3 regions of the Pedobacter sp. genome follow, and region 3 is predicted to be linked to each of the others. Evidence: riboswitches for the same ligand, from Rfam matches in the RefSeq annotation. Region 3 holds a riboswitch; each other region holds the start of a gene.
What was found. Region 3 has a riboswitch for S-adenosylmethionine ahead of ACQY77_RS04280 (SusC/RagA family TonB-linked outer membrane protein). Riboswitches for the same ligand answer to the same signal wherever they lie in the genome.

Region 1 (6,539 bases), 1.1 Mb from region 3:
CGTCACGGTAGAGCCTTCCAGGCCTTTAATCCTGACAGAAACCCCGGGTAATGGCTGTTTGTCAGCTGCCGAGGTAACCACGCCCGTAATGCCACGTTGCTGTGCCCGTAATTGTGCACTAACCGCCAGAAATAACCATAGTATTGATAGTATTTTTATTTTCATATTTACAATTGGGATAGGCAAAACAGTGGCTATCCATTCTTTTTGAGAACAGAAAAAGCTTGTTAAGCTTGATATTTTTTAGTTTTTTATTTGCCCCTGCACATGGCTTTGAGCAGTTTTTAGAAAGCGATCATCGGTGAGCGAGCGCAAGAAGGCCTCCAGATCATCGATTTCATTTTCGGAAAGGCCTAATGGTTTATTTAAGGATAAATCTCTGTTTTTTCCATTTTTGATTACTGCATCCGGGTCATTATAATATTTAATTACCTCTTTCAAGGTTTTAAACATCCCATTGTGCATGTATGGTGCAGTAATATCCACGTTTCTCAATCCTGGAATTTTGAAATGACCTTTGTGCTCAGGATCTTTGGTAACCTCAAAACGACCTTGATCTTTCAGTTCTACATCATTAAACAGGCCAATTCCTTTGAAACGATCGGCGGTAAAATCTTCTCCGGAATGACAATTATTACAGTTGGCTTTACCAATAAATAATAATCTCCCTCGCTTGGCACTTTCAGAAATGGCATTATCATCACCATTGATATAACGGTCATAAGGACTATTGGCTGTTTCCAGCGTACGTTCAAAAGCAGCGATGGCTTGAAGCAGATTTTTCTGACTAGGTGCCGAACCAAATATCTTTTGAAAGAGTGCTGCATATACCTGATCTTTATTCAAACGATCAATAGCTTGTGCAATCGGCAGGTCCATTTCTACAGGATTAATAATAGGTTGCAATGCCTGATCTTCAAGTGAGTTTACCCTGCCATCCCAAAATAGATTAGGCCTGCCCGATAAATTGGTAACGGAGGGAGAATTTCGGGTTCCTTTTTTTCCGCCCACACCAATACTTACGGTTGCAGTATCAGCAAAAGCGAATTCAGGGCGATGACAAGAAGCACAGCTGACAGTTTTATCTTTAGAAAGGATCGGATCAAAGAACAGTTTTTCTCCTAAACGCTCCTTGGAATTGATGTTTTCCGGATCGTCGGCACCAAATCCTGCCATCAGTATGGTTATAACAGAGAGGCTAAAGAAAATTTTGATCTTGTTTCTGTTCATTAGAAAAATAGGATAGCTTGAATGAATTTTAGAAGGGAGAACAGTACATTCTCCCCATCTAAATCAACATAACAAGAGAGATTTTTAGTTATTGGCAACAAGTTGTACATTCAGGTCAAAATCATCATAGATCGTTTTATCTCCTAAGTTTTCAAAGAAACTTTTTGATCTGAACTTGATGTCGTACTTTGTCCTGTCGACCGTTATTTTGGCATTGGCTATCACCTTGTTCCCTTCCTGCTTTACTGTTGCAGGAAAACTAATTTCATGTGTAATACCTTTTATGGTAAGGTTTCCTTTTACATTATAAGCACCTTTAGTACTCGAGGTTACATTGGTAATTTTAAATGAAGCTTTACCGAATTTCTCCACCGCAAAGAAATCATCTCCTTTAAGGTGTCCCAGTAATTTGGCATTGGTTTCCTTATCGGCAATATCGGTTACGGTGATTGATTTGGTATCCAAATCGAAACTACCACCTTTAAGTACTCCCTTATCCAGGTCAAGAGAACCCGCACTTACATTTATGGTTCCTGCATGCTCACCGGTTACTTTTTTGGCTAACCAGGTAAGTTTACTCTGCCCGGCATCAACCTTATAACTCAACACCTTTTTAACCGTACTTACGGATATTTTAGTTTTCGGTTTCGGACCGTTAGGAGTGTTCACTGCCGAAAGTAAGGCTACTGTTGCTGCTAATGCAATTGTTTTATACTGTAACATGATATATGGGTTTGGTTTATGCTTTTGTTTATTTTCCAGTGGCCTGGGCTTCGAAATAGGATGCAGATGGTACAGGTTCGGCAATGAGTTCATCCAATAGTTTATTGAATTTTTTCTCGTAATCATCGTAGTATTTACCAGTTACTGTTCCGGTATAGCCGGTATATATTTCGCGTACCTCTCCTTTTCTGTCGATGATGATGGTAGTTGGGTAAGCTATAAATTTGTTTAAGGCAGGGAGTTTATCAGCTACCAAACGTTTATCTGCCAATCCTCCGAATAGGATATCGTACTTGATGTTATATTTATCACGAAGTTTACCCAGGGTATATTTACCATATTCCAGATCGTCTTTTTGCTCAAAGCCGATGGCAATGGCCTCTACACCTCTTTTGGCATTTTTATTAAACCAGGGAGAAAGAAAGATGGTTTGATCTGTGCAATTTGGACACCAGGTACCTACCAATTCTACAATAACCACTTTGCCTTTGTATTTATCATCGGTAAGGGATACTGGTTTACCCGTCAAATCAGGAAAGGTAAAGGCCAGTTTTTTAACGCCTTCTTTTAAAGCTGTAATTTTATATGGATCAGGCAATTCTGCTTTACTGTCTTTTACCCCTGTAAACTTCAAATTGTCGTAAATCCCCTGAGAGATTTCACCGGAAAGGGTGCCATCTTCATTGATTGTGCCTTTGTAAATCTTCGGACTAGGACCGCTAAATCCAGAGAGTACAAATTGATTTCCCTGAACAGTACCTTCCAGCTCACGACTATCACCCGTTACCTGCATAATTACTCCTGTGAGTTTGTTACCTTCCTGTTTCAGGATTGCTACTTTATTGGGAACGGCCTCCTTAGAAAACCCCTTAAACTCCCATTTTCCGGTTAAGTTTGCTGTTGGAGCTATATCTTTACCCGGCTCGATGAAACGATAGGTCTTTCCTTGTTCGGCAGTAAAGGGTAGTGAATTTCCCTTTAATCCAGGAACGAGACTACGGTATTCACCTGATATGCGACCATCGCTTTCTATTTTGGCTACCAAAGCGGCATCATAGGTATTCATTTTGATAAAGAGTGAATCCTGCCCCAGATAGCTGATGTGAAAATCATCTCTCCTTGTACCATTTAATAGAGTAAAAGTGGCATGTTCTGCATCCTTTCCTTTTAATTCGAAGTTAAATGGCACTTCTGTTTCTGCAACTTTGAAAACCCCTCTCCATATTCCCTCTTTAATAAATTTCTTAGCCACTTTGGGCTTCTCATCTGGTTTGTGTGCTGCCAATGCTGATGTCGAAATCAGCGAGGCTACGGCCAGCACCTGAAATCTTGTAAAATAATTGCTCATCGTTTTATTTTTTAGTGTAGGTTGAAACACACCAGCACATTTTCAGGTGCACTGGTGCAAGTTTAGTTATGGTTTAATGTTTATTTACCGTTCTCGGTTTGGGCAACAGTACGTTCTGGTACAGGCTCTGCAATAAGCTCATCCAGTACTTTGTTAAATTTGGCTTCATACTCGTTAAAGTATTTGCCTGTTACAGTTCCGGTGTATCCGGTGTAAATCTCTCTTACCTCGCCTTTTCTATCAATGATAATTGTGGTTGGAAAAGCGATGAACTTGTTTAAAGCAGGAAGCTTTTCGGCTACGACTTTTTTATCGGCAATACCGCCAAAAAGGATATCGTAAGTAATGCCATATTTATCCCTTAGTTTACCAAGTGTATATTTCGCATACTCCAGATCATCTTTTTGTTCAAAACCGATAGCTATTGCTTCTACACCACGTTTTTGGTTCTTTTTAAACCAGGGAGAAAGAAAAACAGTTTGATCTGTGCAATTTGGACACCAGGTACCAATAGTTTCAATAATGACCACTTTGCCTTTATATTTATCATCGCTGAGTGAAACAGGCTTCCCGGTCAAGTCTGGAAAGGTAAAATCAAGTTTCTTATAGCCTTCTTTTAAAAAGGTTAATTTGTAAGGATCGGGGAGTTCTGCTTTATCATTGCGTTGCCCGTCGAACTTCAGGTTTTTATAAATCCCGAACCCTTGCTCTCCTGTAATGCTGTTATCGTCGTTAATTTTACCTCTAACAATAAACGGACTAGGTCCGGTAAATCCTGAAAGCTCAAATTCATCTCCCTGTACCGTACCTTCTAATTCGCGGGTATCACCTACAACTGTCATAATTACACCTGTAAGTTTATTACCATTCTGTTTTAACAAGGCAATTGAAGCAGGAACAGCTTCTTTGGTGTAGGTTTTGATCTCCCATTTGCCTGAGATATCGTATTTAGGCGTAACATCTTTTCCGGGTTCTACAAAGCGATATGCTTTGCCGTGTTCGGCAACAAAAGGCAATGAATTACCACGGAAACCAGGTACTAAACTGCGGTATTCGCCACTTAATGAGCCATCGGCCTCTACTTTTGCCACTAAAGCAGCATCGTAAGTATTCATCTTGACATAGATAGAATCTTCTCCCCTTCGTTCTACATGAAAATCATCTCTGCGAGAACCATTTAAAAGGGTTAATACAGCATTTTTAGGGTCTTTACCCTTGAATTCGAAATTAAAAGGGACCTGCGATTCGCTTACCCGAAATACACCCCGCCAGATGCCCTCTTTTGGAAAAGGTTTAGGGCCATTGGCGAAGGTTGTTCCACTCAGTAAGGCCACCGAAGTTGCCAGGCATGCAATTTTGGAGTAAATTGAAGTTTTCATCATCATCGATTTTAGTTAAAACACTATTGGTTTTAGATAACAGTAAACCATCAGACAAGAAATTTATCCCACATCGAAACACCCCGGTGCACCTGAAGCGTAATGACACTGAAAAAATCCTTAACAGAAACTTAAGTTTACTGGTTATCGGTTAATTTATAATCTATTGCTAGATCAGTTTGAGCACTTTTTCCTATGGAAAGTTGCTAGAAGTTCAACGAGACTGACTCTCCCTTCTTCTGTATAAATCAACTAATTAATGGTGGTGAATTAATTAGAGTAATAAACCTAAACTAGTGGTGGTGATTAGTTAGGTGGTTCCTGATACCCCGGCAACTTATTGGCTAAAATACATGACCACCATAATATTCTCTCAACTTGTCCCGGGGTACCAGGATCTTCAAAATAAGAATATTGAAGAGAGACCTTAAATAAGGGGTGACCTATATTTTAGCTTATAATTAGCGGCAACAGCAGTTGTACCTACCTGATAAAGACATCAGAAAAGTGAGCTGTGGTTGTCTGCGGGATTTCATATCGAACGTATATTTTGCTAGTGAATGATTATTATTTTTTTTGTAAAAATATAAACTTCAAACAAATTAAACAAGTAATTCTATAGAATTAGTAGACTTATTTATTAAACAACTGATTTACTGATCATTAATTTTAAATTTTATCGTTTTATTAGTTAAACGAGTCTTCATTTTAACACGAATGGTTGAGGTATTCACCGAGCAGGTTACAACTCCCCTCCTTTTTTCGAGGAGGGGGTGCATAGGTTTAGCGTGATGGAGGGGGTGGTTATATCTGCCCGTCAGTGATGCCACCAACAGGTAGATGAAATGGTCCGTGAGCCACGGACCGTGGGCTTAAGGATTAACGGTTAGCTGTTTGCCAGCAATGTCTTCCCAACGGTAAAAATGAAAAGTCTTGTCATCACTCATGGCTACCAATAAACCATGCTTAAAATCTGAATTTAATGGGACTGAAACGACATCGATACCATCGGTTTGATTTGCGGAATATTTGATGGTAGCCAAAAGTGGATGAGGATTTGCAACATTTGCCTGCCCTACCCGATCGTAAACTTTTAACTGCTGCGCACCTTGATCGGACACTAAGATATAACCTTTGTTTCCTGCCGTTTTATAAATCGCAATCCCTTCATTATCAACTGAAAAATCTCCCTTTCCAAATAAAGCCAGTTCTTCATTTCCTTTTGTAGGATCTGCATAATACTTACGAACGCCTACCTGCTCATCACAATAGTAAACAAAACCTAATTCATTATCTACAGCAATGGCTTCAATTTCCTTTTTGCCACTGTACTTGCCGAATTTACGTACCAGTTCTGCTTTCACATTTTCTTTTCCATCATCTGTTAAAGCATATTGCCATAAGTAGCCCCCTTCTTTAGGTCCACTTTTACGGCCAACTATAGCGTAAACCTTTCCTGTAGGATCTGTATACATCGCTATCCCCATTAAGTCGCGATACTCTACCCCTGTTTCACCAACAAAAACCGGAATGCCACCCTTATCTACAGGCTTCATCTCCGGAAGGGAAAATATCCTTAATTTATGCGTGTAGCGCTCTGTGGTAACTGCAATATCTGTTTTTTTGCCACCAAGTAGTAAGCCATATGCGATATCGACATTATCGGGTCTTTTTAATCCTTTAATCGTTTTATTTTTAATGATCTTCCCTTTAAGATCAAATACATACAAACCGCCGTTTGTATCTTTATCGGTACCAATCACCAAAGATTGAGCAGCGTTTTGTGGATTGATCCAAATGGCAGGGTCATCTGTATCAAAATCTACAGGTTCTGATATATAAAGTGGTTTTACCACACT
Region 2 (6,539 bases), 1.4 Mb from region 3:
TCTTTTTCATTAGCGTTACTGCAAATTTATGAAAATTAGCGGGTTGATGTATTTTTTTAACCTTATTTTCATACATTTTGTTTACATTATTTTACGGTAACTTTTTTACGCCTGATACAAATCTTCATTTTGCTTCATATTTTTGAATTTTTAAGCAAGGTTTTAGAAAGAATTTACCGAATTTTATCAAAATTAAATTTATGAATAGAGTTACCGAGTCGGAATCGCACTATAACCACATTGAGAAAATGTCGGTAATGGAGGTTTTGCAAGGCATTAATAATGAGGATAAAACGGTTGCATATGCGGTTGAGAAATGTTTGCCTCAGATAGAGAAGTTAACTTCGGCAGTTGCCGAAAGAATGAAAAAGGGTGGCAGGTTATTTTATATCGGTGCCGGAACGAGCGGGAGGTTAGGTGTGGTAGATGCTTCTGAATGTCCACCAACTTATGGCGTACCTTTTGATTGGGTTGTAGGAATCATTGCTGGTGGCGATACCGCGATTAGAAAAGCTGTAGAGTTTGCCGAAGATGATGAGGAACAAGCCTGGAAAGATTTGATGGAATTTGAAATCAATGAAAAAGATTGTTTGGTAGGTCTTGCGGCTTCAGGTACAACACCTTACGTAATTGGCGGATTGAATACTGCACGTAAACACGGTGTTTTAACGGGTTGCATCGTATGTAATACGGGTGGGCCAATAGCTGCAGAATCTGATTTTCCTGTTGAGGTGGTTGTAGGCCCCGAGTTTATAACGGGATCTACCCGGATGAAATCTGGTACAGCGCAAAAGCTGGTTTTAAACATGCTGAGCACCACAGTAATGGTTCAATTGGGCCGTGTGGTAGGTAATAAAATGGTTGATATGCAGTTAACCAATCATAAGTTAGTAGATCGGGGTACACTTATGGTTGCCGATGAACTAAATATTGGCTACGATGAGGCTGCCGATTTGCTTAGCCGTTATGGAAGCGTGCGTAAAGCAGTAGAAGCAGGCCATCAGGCGCCACATTAATTTTAAAGATAAGGACTTTTGGCTTCGGATACCGCTGTAATTTGGGCCAGGAAAAAAAATGAACTGATGCACGAGATTGAGCCTTACTACCAATGGAGAGATGAATACATTTCAGCAGAAGACGAACGTTCTCCATTTTACAATACCGAATATTCGGAGTTATATTTTGATAAACAGATTTATAACTTCTTATTACACCCGCAGTGGGATGAGTTTGGCTCAAATACACTTTACATGAAGGTATTATTTGCTGATTATGATCGTGCTTATGCCATTATAGAATTTATTGGCGAGTGGAATGATGCCATCAATAATGATATTATGATGTTGAAGCGGGATATTCTGGAGCTGATGATGGATGAGGGAATAAATAAATTTATCCTGATTGGTGAAAATGTGCTGAACTTTCATGCTTCTGATGACAGTTACTATGAAGAATGGTTTCAGGAAGTAGAAGAGGGATGGATTGTTGGCGTTAACTTTCAGGAGCATGTGATTCGCGAATTTCGTGATAATAATATCGATTATTACATTAACTTCGGTGGTGAATTGGATAATCTGCCCTGGAGAACACTAAAACCACTACAGTTCTTTAAGAAAGTTGAAGAACAGCTGACAAAAAGATTAAATTAAAAACTTATTTTTATATTCATAAATACACAAAATAACAATGGAACAACAAAATTATCAATATCAGGACAACAGTGTTTTTGTTCAGGAAGGCAGCGTTTCTAAGAAATTCTTTGCACACGTTTTTACCTGGATGTTTGTTGCCTTAAGTCTTTCTACTGTAGCGGCCTATTTATTTGGCACTAGTGAAAGTTTAATGCAATACTTACTTACCGTTAATCCATCAACAGGAAAAGTAGGAATGTCTATTTTTGGATATATCGCTATGTTTGCACCGCTAGGCTTAGTGTTATTGATGGGCTTTGGTTTAAGCAGATTATCATTGCCAGCACTGATCGGCGTTTTCGTGCTCTATGCCGTATTAACAGGTATTAGTCTAAGCTTTATCTTATTAACTTATACCTCAGGTTCGGTAGTAAGCTGCTTTGGTGGCGCTGCCTTAATCTTCGGAATTATGGCCTTTATGGGTTACACAACCAACATTGATTTGAGTAAATTCGGTCCGATTTTAATGGTGGGCGTTATAGCATTGGTAATTGCAAGCGTAATCAATATGTTTATCCAAAGTGAACAATTTAGTTTGTTTATGGCATTTATTGGTATTGCAATCTTTACTGCATTAACAGCTTATGATGTACAAAAAATTAAAAGAATTGGCGAAGGAATTGAAGCGAGTGGTGAGCAGGTATTACAGGTAGATTCTAAAAAGATGGCTATCGTTGCTGCACTATCACTATATCTTGATTTCTTAAATATCTTCCTTTTCTTACTTCGTATTTTCGGAAGTAGAAAATAGAAATAACGGTTTACAATTTTCTGTTCAAACCGAACAATATTCTTTAAGGCTGTGCAATTTTGCATGGCCTTTGTAATTTTATTTGGCAGCAGGGCGATAATTTTTGGAAATGATGTTGCTTTGTTGCATTTTTGTATGCTTATTAAGAAAGACGGAGGGATTAGACCCAACGAAGTCTTAGCAACCTGTGCCAACAAGGTGCTAAATTCTATCCCGATTTATTCGGGGAAAGATAAGTTTAGGAAGTACGATCATGTGCCAACTTTTTAAATAAGCTTTTTTAAGTATCGGGTATACAGTATCAAGTATCAAGACGAGGTTCTTATAATAGGATCTTTTTTGATCAGTTTTCAGTCTGTGAGTCAGTCTTGATACTTGATACCTAGTACTTACTACTAGACAACAACAAATGGGTATAAGAGAAGAATTAGAGAAACGTATTTTGGTGATTGATGGTGCTATGGGTACCATGATTCAGCGCTATACTTTAACGGAAGAAGATTTTAGAGGCGAGCGCTTTAAAGATCACCCCTGTGATGTTAAAGGCAATAACGATTTGCTTAATATTACACGTCCGGATATTATTAAGCAGATTCATTTAGAATATCTGCAGTCGGGTGCTGATATTATCGAAACCAACACTTTCAGTACACAGCGTATTTCTATGGCTGATTACCAGATGGAAGAGCTGAGCTATGAGCTAAGTTTTGAGGGTGCACGTATTGCGAAAGCGGCTACAACCGAATTTATGGCGCAAAATCCAGATCGGGCTTGCTTTGTTGCAGGAGCTGTTGGACCCACTAACCGCACGCTTTCCTTATCGCCAGATGTGAATGATCCTGGTTTCAGGGCCATCAGTTACGAGGAACTTTTTGATGCTTACTATGAACAAGTTCGAGGTTTGGTGGATGGTGGTTCGGATATTCTCCTGATTGAAACCATTTTTGATACCTTAAATGCTAAAGTGGCCATTGCCGCTATTAAAAAATATGAAGAGATAGTGGGTAAAAAACTGGAGATTATGATCTCTGGAACGATTACCGACGCTTCCGGCCGTACATTGTCGGGGCAAACAGCCGAGGCTTTTTTAAACTCTGTGGTGCATGCAAAACCTTTAAGTATTGGTTTTAACTGTGCTTTAGGCGCTAAAGAAATGCGTCCGCACATAGAAGAATTGGCCGCAAAAGCAGGGTGTTATGTTTCTGCCTACCCAAATGCAGGCTTACCAAACGAGTTTGGTGCTTATGACGAGCAACCTCACGAAACCGCGCATTTGGTTGATGATTTTATAGCTTCCGGATTTGTTAATATTGTAGGTGGTTGTTGTGGTACTACACCTGATCACATTGGTTGTATTGCAGCCAATGCACGCAAAGCAAGCCCTAGAAAGATTCCTACACCTGTTCCAAATATGCGTTTGAGCGGTCTGGAGCCTGTAACTATTACTCCGGAAAGTATTTTTGTAAACGTTGGTGAAAGAACAAACATCACCGGTTCTCCGAAATTCTCTAAATTAATTTTAAGTGGAGATTATGAAGCTGCACTTGCCGTTGCCCGCCAACAGGTAGAAGGTGGTGCACAGGTAATTGATGTGAACATGGACGAAGGAATGTTGGATTCGGAAGCTGCCATGACTAAATTCCTCAACCTGATTGCTTCAGAACCTGATATCGCTAAATTGCCGATCATGGTCGATTCATCGAAATGGAGCGTAATTGAGGCTGGTTTGAAGTGTTTACAGGGGAAAGGTATTGTAAACTCTATTTCCTTAAAAGAAGGAGAAGAAAAGTTTATAGAGAGTGCTAAGAAGATTATGGTTTATGGTGCTGCGGTAGTGGTTATGGCATTTGATGAGCAGGGGCAGGCCGATAACTACGAGCGCAGAATAGAAATTTGTAAAAGAAGTTACGATATCCTGGTGAATGAGGTTGGTTTTCCGCCGCAGGATATCATTTTCGACCCAAATATATTAACGGTAGCAACCGGATTAGACGAACATAATAACTATGCTGTCGATTTTATCAATGCTACCCGTTGGATTAAACAAAACCTGCCACATGCGAAAGTTAGTGGTGGTGTTTCTAATATCTCGTTCTCATTTAGAGGAAACAATGTAGTGCGCGAAGCCATGCACTCGGCTTTTCTTTATCATGCCATCCAGGCAGGATTGGATATGGGAATTGTAAATGCGGGGATGTTGGAAGTTTATCAGGAAATTCCACCAGAATTATTGGAAAGGGTGGAAGATGTATTGTTAAACCGCCGTGATGATGCTACTGAACGCCTGGTAGAGTTTGCAGAAACCGTAAAATCCAAAGGGAAAGAAATTGTGAAGGATGAGGAATGGAGAAAAGGAACAGTAGAGGAAAGGTTATCCCATTCGCTGGTAAAAGGCTTAATTGAACATTTAGATAGTGATGTAGAAGAAGCCCGACAGAAATACGCCCGTCCTATCCAGGTAATTGAAGGTCCGTTGATGGATGGGATGAACATTGTTGGGGATTTATTTGGAGCAGGTAAAATGTTCTTGCCGCAGGTGGTAAAATCTGCCCGAGTAATGAAAAAGGCCGTGGCTTACCTGCTTCCTTTTATTGAGCAGGAAAAGTTAGACAATCCGGATCAGGATCAAAACTCTTCTGCGGGAAGAATTTTACTGGCAACAGTGAAAGGCGATGTTCACGATATTGGAAAAAATATTGTTGGGGTAGTTTTAGCCTGCAACAATTTTGAAGTGATAGACATGGGCGTAATGGTTCCGGCTCAGGAAATCATTAAAAAAGCAAAGGAAATTAAGGCTGATATCATCGGTTTAAGTGGATTAATTACCCCATCTTTAGATGAAATGGTTCATTTTGCCAAAGAAATGGAGCGTGAAGGGTTTACCATTCCTTTAATAGTGGGTGGTGCAACAACCTCCAGAATCCATGCCGCGGTAAAAATTGCACCTAGTTATTCAGGCCCTGCAATTCATGTGCTGGATGCTTCGCGAAGTGTTACCGTTTGTAGTACTTTAATGAATGGCGAAACCCGTGATACCTATATTAATCAGATTAAAGAAGAATATGATAAAGCCCGGGAGGCGCATTTGAATAAGCGTTCTGATAAACGTTTTAAAACGATTGAAGAGGCCCGGGAAAATAAATTTAAGATAGATTTTCAGCCAAACCTGCCAACGCCTGCTTTTACAGGCACCAAGGTGTTTGATGATTATCCCCTGGAAGAATTGGTTCCTTACATTGATTGGACACCTTTTTTCCATACCTGGGAACTTCGCGGAAGCTACCCCAAAATATTCGACGATAAAAATGTAGGCTCAGAAGCGAAGAAACTTTTTGATGACGCACAGACTTTATTGAAGCGTGTACTGGACGAAAAATTATTTACAGCTAAGGGTGTTATTGGATTTTGGCCGGCGAATTCGGTGGGGGATGACATAGAGTTGAGCGTTGATAGTCCTGAGTTGGGAGATGCCAAACCCCAATTTTCAAACCTTAAACCCGTGACTATTCACACCCTGAGGCAGCAGGCAGAGAAAGTAGATGGTCAACCTTATTATGCACTATCAGATTTTATCGCGCCAAAAGAAAGCGGCATTCAGGATTACTTTGGTGGTTTTGCAGTAACTACAGGTATAGGCGTGGATGAGCTGGTTGCGGAGTTTGAAGCCAATCATGACGATTATAACAGCATTATGGCTAAGGCACTGGCTGATCGTTTAGCAGAAGCTTTTGCAGAGCGGATGCATGAGCGTGTACGTAAAGAATACTGGGGTTACGCAAAAGATGAGAACCTTAGCAATCAGGAATTGATCAAGGAAGAATATGCAGGTATTCGTCCGGCACCAGGATATCCTGCTTGTCCGGAGCATACAGAAAAGGGTACTTTATTTGCCCTGCTTGATGCGGAAAACAGAATTGGCTTGCGCTTAACCGAAAGCTATGCCATGTATCCTACAGCAGCAGTAAGTGGCTTTTACTTTGCTCATCCCGATTCAAGATATTTCGGTTTGGGAAAAATCACTAAAGACCAGATTGAAGATTATGCCATCCGTAAAAATATGCCGATTGAAGAGGTGGAACGATGGTTGAGCCCGAATT
Region 3 (6,539 bases):
GTCTGTATACTGGATTTTAGACCAGTGCTGAACAAACAACAAACTGGCATCCATAGTATTAGAGGTACTGTAATAATTATCGGCAGCACTTTTAATGGCATTAGCCAGTAAATAATCGGGCTGTGCGGTTTCTGCTTCATTTGGATTTTTGTTGGTGTCCTGCAAGTCCTTTTTGCAGGCTGCCAAACTGAATACCGAAAGTGTTAAAGCAATGATATATTTTTTATTAGTCATGATTTCAGGATTAAAAAGTTAGATTAAGGTTAAAACCATAGCTTCTGGTAGTGGGCAATTGCAGAGATTCTAAACCCTGCGCATTATCTGTTGCAAAAGCGGTTTCCGGATCGATGTTTGGCACATTTTTATGGATGATCCAAAGGTTACGGCCAATTAAGGTAAACCTTGCATTGGCTAATCCAATTTTAGAAATCCAGTTTTTTGGCAAATTGTAGCCTAAACTTACCTCTCTTAAACGAATCGCTGTAGCACTAAAAACATGCGCTTCATTTACGTTTGCAATAGATTTATAATATTGTTGGGCCGAAAGAATACTCGTATTTCTGGTACCATCTGCACGTACACCATCGAAGATAACCCCATCGTGGTAAACTGTGGCAGAACCTGGCGCTGTGCTACCGTGCGAAGGAAGCTGAACAGGCAACAAGGCTTTATTGTTACCAGGATAATAATAAGCTAACCCTCCATGCTCTTCATCCCTACCCGGCAAAGTTTCATCTAAAACGCCAGTGGTAAAACCGGTAGCATGTGTTCCCGAGTAAATTTGTCCGCCTACTTTAGCATCTACCAGGAAACCTAAAGTAAATCCCTTATAGCTGAAATCGTTATTGATACTTCCCAGCCATTTTGGTGTATAAGCGCCTAATACCTGCTTGTTTGGATTTACCTGAGGGTATCCGCTGGCATTCACAATCACGTGGCCATTCGCATCACGCAGATAAGCTGTTCCAAACAAAGTGCCATAGCGTTGGCCTATAGTAGCCAAAACCTGAACGCCACTGGTACCCAAAACCACACTGTTCAGTGATCCAGCTTCATCCAATTCCATAACTTTACCTCTGTTTGTAGAATAGTTTACGTTTACATCCCATTGTAAACCATCAGTTTGTTTAACAGGCGTAAGTCCTAACTGAACCTCTAAACCACGGTTATTGATCCTTCCGGCATTAATTACCTGCTGTGCAAAACCGGTAGCAGTACTGATATCTGCACTGTAAATCTGGTTAAAGCTATTTGTGTTATATGCACTTACATCTAAACGAACACGATTTTTAAGAAAAGCCAACTCAAAACCAATCTCGCTCGAATTGGTATATTCAGGTTTAAGGTTAGGGTTAAGGTACTTATCCGTTAGGGTAACTAAAGGATAGCTATCAAAAATCGGGTTAAATGGATAGGTATTGTTCAACTGATATGGATCTGTATCCTTACCTACCCTCGACCAACCGCCACGAATTTTGGCATAAGATAAAAAGTCGCTTTTCCAGCCAAAAGCTTCACTCAAAATAACACTGGCATTAGCTGAAGGATAGAAGTATGAATTGTTCTGAACAGGTAAAGTAGAAGACCAGTCGTTACGGGCCGTTAAATTCAGATACGCATAATCTTTAAAACCTAACTGTGCCGAAGAAAATAAACTGTATACTTTCAACTTGCTGTAGAAATTGGTAGAAGTTAAAGGATCCCTCGAATTGGCCAGGGTGTAAATTCCTGCTACTGCCAGGCGTGGGGCAATCTGGTTATTCTCTTCGTAAAATTTACTGCGAAGGTTACCCCCGGCTAAAACATCGAGATTAAAATCAGCGTTGAGACGCTTGTTGAAGCTTAAACTGGCTTCAGTATTGTTTTCATTTACGGTATAGCCGGTTTCCTGGTAAGAGCCAAATGGTGTTCCGTTGGTGCCATAGGCTACTCTTAATTTACGACGGTCGTTGTAATAATCATTACCGGTGTGGAAATTAGCTTTCAAATCACTTGTAATCTGATAAGTTAAACCTACAGTACCCAAAAGGCGATCACGACGTTGAGAAACCGTATTTTCGTACGCAATAAAATAAGGATTGCTGTAATAGCTGTTGTTCCAGTTAAATGTGTTTCCATTGGCATCTTTGTAATCCTTTAATGCTGCTACATCTACCTGCCTGCCGAACCATAAGAACTGCAGCATGGTACTGGTGGCTCTTCTTCCTGCCGATCCGGGAAGATTATCAGAAGAAGTACGCACATAATTTGCCGTTAAATCCAGTTTTAATTTTGGTAAAAGGTCGAAACTACTGTTAAAACCTAAACTGTTTTTATTCAATTCAGAATTGGGTACCACACCTTTTTGTGCACTGTTGTTATAAGAAAAACGATAATTGTAGGCCTCGCCACCTCCACTAAATGAAACACCATTATTCAAAGTATGACCAGTTTCGAAAAAGCTTCTTACGTTGTCCGGATGCGGTACAAAAGGTACAGCCACACCATTAGAATTGAATTGAGGTATTAAACGACCATCCATTTTAGGTCCCCAGCTCTCATCTACCCCATCGTTAACACCTCCGCCTTTTCCATCAACATAGCTAAACTGTCCGTTAGAACCCTGTCCATAAACATCCTGATAAGAAGGAAGTACCAGCAAATCTTCGAAAGTAGTACTCGAGTTTAATGAAATGCTGCGCGATTTTCCTCTTTTACCTGATTTGGTTTTGATGAGGATAACTCCGTTTGCTGCCCTCGAACCATACAAGGCCGCAGCATTTGGTCCTTTTAAAACACTGATTGACTCAATATCTTCAGAATTGATATCTGATATTGCATTGGCAAAATCTCTTGAGCCACCTGCACCTAACTGTGAGTTATCTACCGGAACACCATCCACAACAAATAAGGGTTGGTTATTGCCTGATATCGAAGTTTCGCCCCTGATCACTATTCGGGAAGAACCCATATTCCCCTGACTATTGGTGATGTTTACACCCGCAACTTTACCTGCTAAGGCATTAACCAGATTACTTTCTTTGGCTTCGGCAAGGTCCGATCCTTTCACTTCCTGAATGGCATAACCCAGCGATTTTTTTTCCTTATTGATTCCTAAGGCCGTTACCACAACTTCCTGAAGGTTATTTTTAGATTCTTCCAGGCTAACCTGTATTTTATTGCTTCCGCTTACTTTTAAAGTCTGTGTTAAATAACCGATATAGCTAAAAGTAAGCACATCACCTGTGGTCGCATCGATATTAAACTGGCCGTTACCATCAGTAATGGCGCCTGCCGATTTCCCTTGAATACGAATACTTACACCCGGAATGGGCAATCCGTCAGTTTTACCCACAACAGTTCCATTTAATTTACCCTGCCCTTGTGCAGAAAGGTTAAAAATGGTAAACAGCCAAAAAAGACTGAAAATTAATAGTTTGTTTTTAAACATTGCTCGTTAGTTAATGATTTTTAATGCAATAGAATTCCTGCCCGTTGTTAAAACAGGTACTCCTTAAATGTGAAAATGAAATCGGGGGTCTGCTAGTTAAAGCAGCAACACATGACTAGCGTTGAAGAAAGTGGTGTTTTAACAGCATGTACTGATAAAGAGGCATTTAGTGTACTAGGGGTAGATAAATTTTTCATAATAAAATTAATAATTACAAAATCTGGCTCACTAGTTACTTCATGTTAATCGAAAATCCTTAGTTGATAAGCTGCGAATAGCAAACTTTTTATCTCTCTTCTTTGCAGAAGCAGGAATTAGCACCTACCATTGCTGGGGTTGCTAAGACTTCACAGGGCCTTTCCCTCCGTCTTTCTGGATAAGTAATCTAAAGAACTACCGATTTTGGTTCGGCAAATGTATATAATATCTACCTTTTTAATAGTAATTATTTTAAAATAAATAAATCCTGACATTTCTCTGTTATTTCCTGCTGCCTATATTAAGCGAATTATTTAATTTTTTCCGGTTTTCGAAGAATTTGCCGGAAAGCCTTTTATCTTTGATCATCATTCAATCCGTTAAAAACTTTAGATATGAAATTTGGCCAAGTACAAGATCCTTCAACAATTGATTTCACCTTACCAAAGGATGCACCTGAAACCACAGCGATTTTAAAAGCCAACAAAGCCAAACAAGCTTTCGAAGCTTATGTAGGTTGTGCCAAGTGGAACAAAACTGATTTAAAGGGCTTTTATCCAAAGGGGACCAAAGATGAGTTGACTTACTATTCTACCCAATTCAATTCTATTGAGCTTAATGCTACTTTTTACGGCATGCCAACTTCAGAGCAAGTAATTACATGGACAGAGAAAACCCCGGCTGACTTTAAATTTTTCCCTAAGCTAACCAATAGTATCAGCCATTTCAAAAGATTGATCAATGTGAAAGAGCCGGTGGAACTATATTGCGATGCCATCAGTAATTTTGAGGATAAGTTAGGAATGGCCTTCCTTCAATTGCACGACAATTTTAAACCTAAAGATTTTGAACGTTTACAAAAAGTGGTTGAAGAATTTCCAAAGGTGATCCCTTTAGCGGTAGAAGTACGTAACGAAGAATGGTTTTCCAATCCTGCCGTAGCAAGCCAGTTTTCAGATCTTTTTGAAAAACATGGCGTAGCCAATATTATTGTAGATACAGCAGGGCGAAGAGATATGTTACACATGCGTTTAACCTCTCCTGTTGCATTTGTACGCTTCGTTGGCGCTAACGTAGACGATATCGATAAAAAACGCTTAGACGATTGGATTGAAAGAATTGTTGCCTGGAAAAAAGAAGGATTGGAAAAACTATACTTTTTTGTTCACCAAAATGTAGAGCTATCTTCTCCGCTATTTTCTGCCTATTTCACCAAAAAACTAAATGAAGCCATCGGCACAGATTTACATATTCCGGTAATGGCTAATCAGAGCACACCGAGTTTGTTTTAGTAGCTGTTAGTAGAAAGTAGTTAGTAGCAAGTATCAAGACAGGGAACCAGGCAGGTTACTGCGCTTTATCTTTGTTCTTTAGTATCAAGTATTGAGTATAAAGTATCAAGACTGGGAGTTCATATTATTCGCTTTAGTTTCGGCTTTCAATTACTCACCCAAGGCAACTAAGCTTGTTTGGCGACTTGGTATGCACTATAGGCCTCGGACTCCGGACCTCCGACCTTGAACTTTTTTTAGTAGCAAGTATTGAGTATAAAGTATCAAGACTGGGAGTTCATGTTATTCGCTTTAGTTTCGGCTTTCAATTACTCACCCAAGGCAACTAAGCTTGTTTGGCGACTTGGTATGCACTATAGGCCTCGGACTCCGGACCTCCGACCTCGGACTTTTTTTAGTATCAAGTATTTAGTATCAGGTATCAAGACCGGAAGCCCATCGGCTTTTTATTTAACCACCTGAGGCATCTAAGGCAATTAAGTAATTAAACAATTTATCTTTTCTGCTTTTTATTTTCGGACACCCGACCTCGGACCTCCTACTTTCTACTGTAAACCGTTTCAGTAGCCTTCGCATCTTCTCCTTCCGGCGAAATATTATAAGCTGTAAAAATAATTTCATCAGCATTAACAATTTTCAATTCCGTTCTCCAGCCCCATGGTGCTCCATACTCCGGACTTCCGTACGAACCTAAAATAGCGAAACCGTCATGCCCAATCAAGCCACTATCTCCGCTGGAAAGCATAATTTGTGTACCCATGTGAAAAGTGTCAATCCAGCTGGCCGAAAACCTCTGGTAAGGAATATCAAAACCAATAATCATCTTACCTTCAAAAGCTTTCCCTTCCAAACTACCTTGATAATCATAGGAGATAAAGCGTCCATCATAAAGTGTGGAGATCTCGGCAGTCATTGGTGATTCGTCTGCCAGTACGTCCTTTTCAAACCATGTTTTGGTTGTTCCTGTCCATGCCCCAACTAAACCCGTTAACAATTTATGTGCGCCATCTGCTAAAGACTGCTCTAATTTACTTTTTGCCATATTCAAACTTAATGAAAATTGCTTGATGATAAAAGTGATCTACAATGGAGAAGAGAAAACACTGAACATTAAAACGAGTCTTACCCTTGCCGGTTCGTCCTTGACTCAGCACTAATTTTTCCTTATCTTGTTGTATGCTTAGAACGTTAGATCTCAATCAAGTAATGGTGCTTGATATTGAAACAGTACCTCAATATCCACACTACAGCGAACTCCCACCTCACCTGCAACACCTCTGGGAGCAGAAAACCCATCACCAACGAAAAGAAGATCAGGATCCGGATGAATTTTACGAAAGAGCAGGTATTTTCGCTGAATTCGGTAAAATTATTTGCATCAGTCTGGGTATTTTTAATATTCATAATGGCACAAATGAATTACGGGTAAAATCATTTGCCGGGCATAACGAGAAAGAAATCCTTCAACAATTTCAGGCATTAATGAATAAGCAAAGTCCGGGATTATGTTTCTGTGCGCATAACGGCAAAGAATTTGACTTTCCATACCTCTGTCGCAGATTACTGGTTAATGGCCTGGATATCCCGGTTCAATTACAGCTTGCGGGTAAAAAACCCTG

Region 1: another riboswitch for S-adenosylmethionine. It lies ahead of ACQY77_RS22540 (peroxiredoxin family protein); the one in region 3 lies ahead of ACQY77_RS04280 (SusC/RagA family TonB-linked outer membrane protein).
Region 2: another riboswitch for S-adenosylmethionine. It lies ahead of metH (methionine synthase); the one in region 3 lies ahead of ACQY77_RS04280 (SusC/RagA family TonB-linked outer membrane protein).

Annotation. Positions count from the first base shown of each region.
Region 1 is NZ_OZ257244.1:5,452,194-5,458,732, reverse strand. It holds gene ACQY77_RS22560 (TonB-dependent receptor) at 1-165, opposite strand, end outside; gene ACQY77_RS22555 (cytochrome-c peroxidase) at 244-1,230, opposite strand; gene ACQY77_RS22550 (YceI family protein) at 1,315-1,953, opposite strand; gene ACQY77_RS22545 (peroxiredoxin family protein) at 1,982-3,301, opposite strand; gene ACQY77_RS22540 (peroxiredoxin family protein) at 3,382-4,680, opposite strand; SAM riboswitch class I at 4,834-4,930, opposite strand; gene ACQY77_RS22535 (phytase) at 5,553-6,539, opposite strand, start outside.
Region 2 is NZ_OZ257244.1:2,493,047-2,499,585, reverse strand. It holds gene ACQY77_RS09905 (S41 family peptidase) at 1-10, opposite strand, end outside; gene murQ (N-acetylmuramic acid 6-phosphate etherase) at 201-1,016, shown strand; gene ACQY77_RS09895 (hypothetical protein) at 1,083-1,649, shown strand; gene ACQY77_RS09890 (Bax inhibitor-1/YccA family protein) at 1,687-2,442, shown strand; SAM riboswitch class I at 2,579-2,681, shown strand; gene metH (methionine synthase) at 2,852-6,539, shown strand, end outside.
Region 3 is NZ_OZ257244.1:1,104,373-1,110,911, forward strand. It holds gene ACQY77_RS04275 (SusD/RagB family nutrient-binding outer membrane lipoprotein) at 1-234, opposite strand, end outside; gene ACQY77_RS04280 (SusC/RagA family TonB-linked outer membrane protein) at 245-3,430, opposite strand; SAM riboswitch class I at 3,714-3,813, opposite strand; gene ACQY77_RS04285 (DUF72 domain-containing protein) at 4,024-4,920, shown strand; gene ACQY77_RS04290 (DUF1579 domain-containing protein) at 5,459-5,962, opposite strand; gene ACQY77_RS04295 (3'-5' exonuclease) at 6,097-6,539, shown strand, end outside.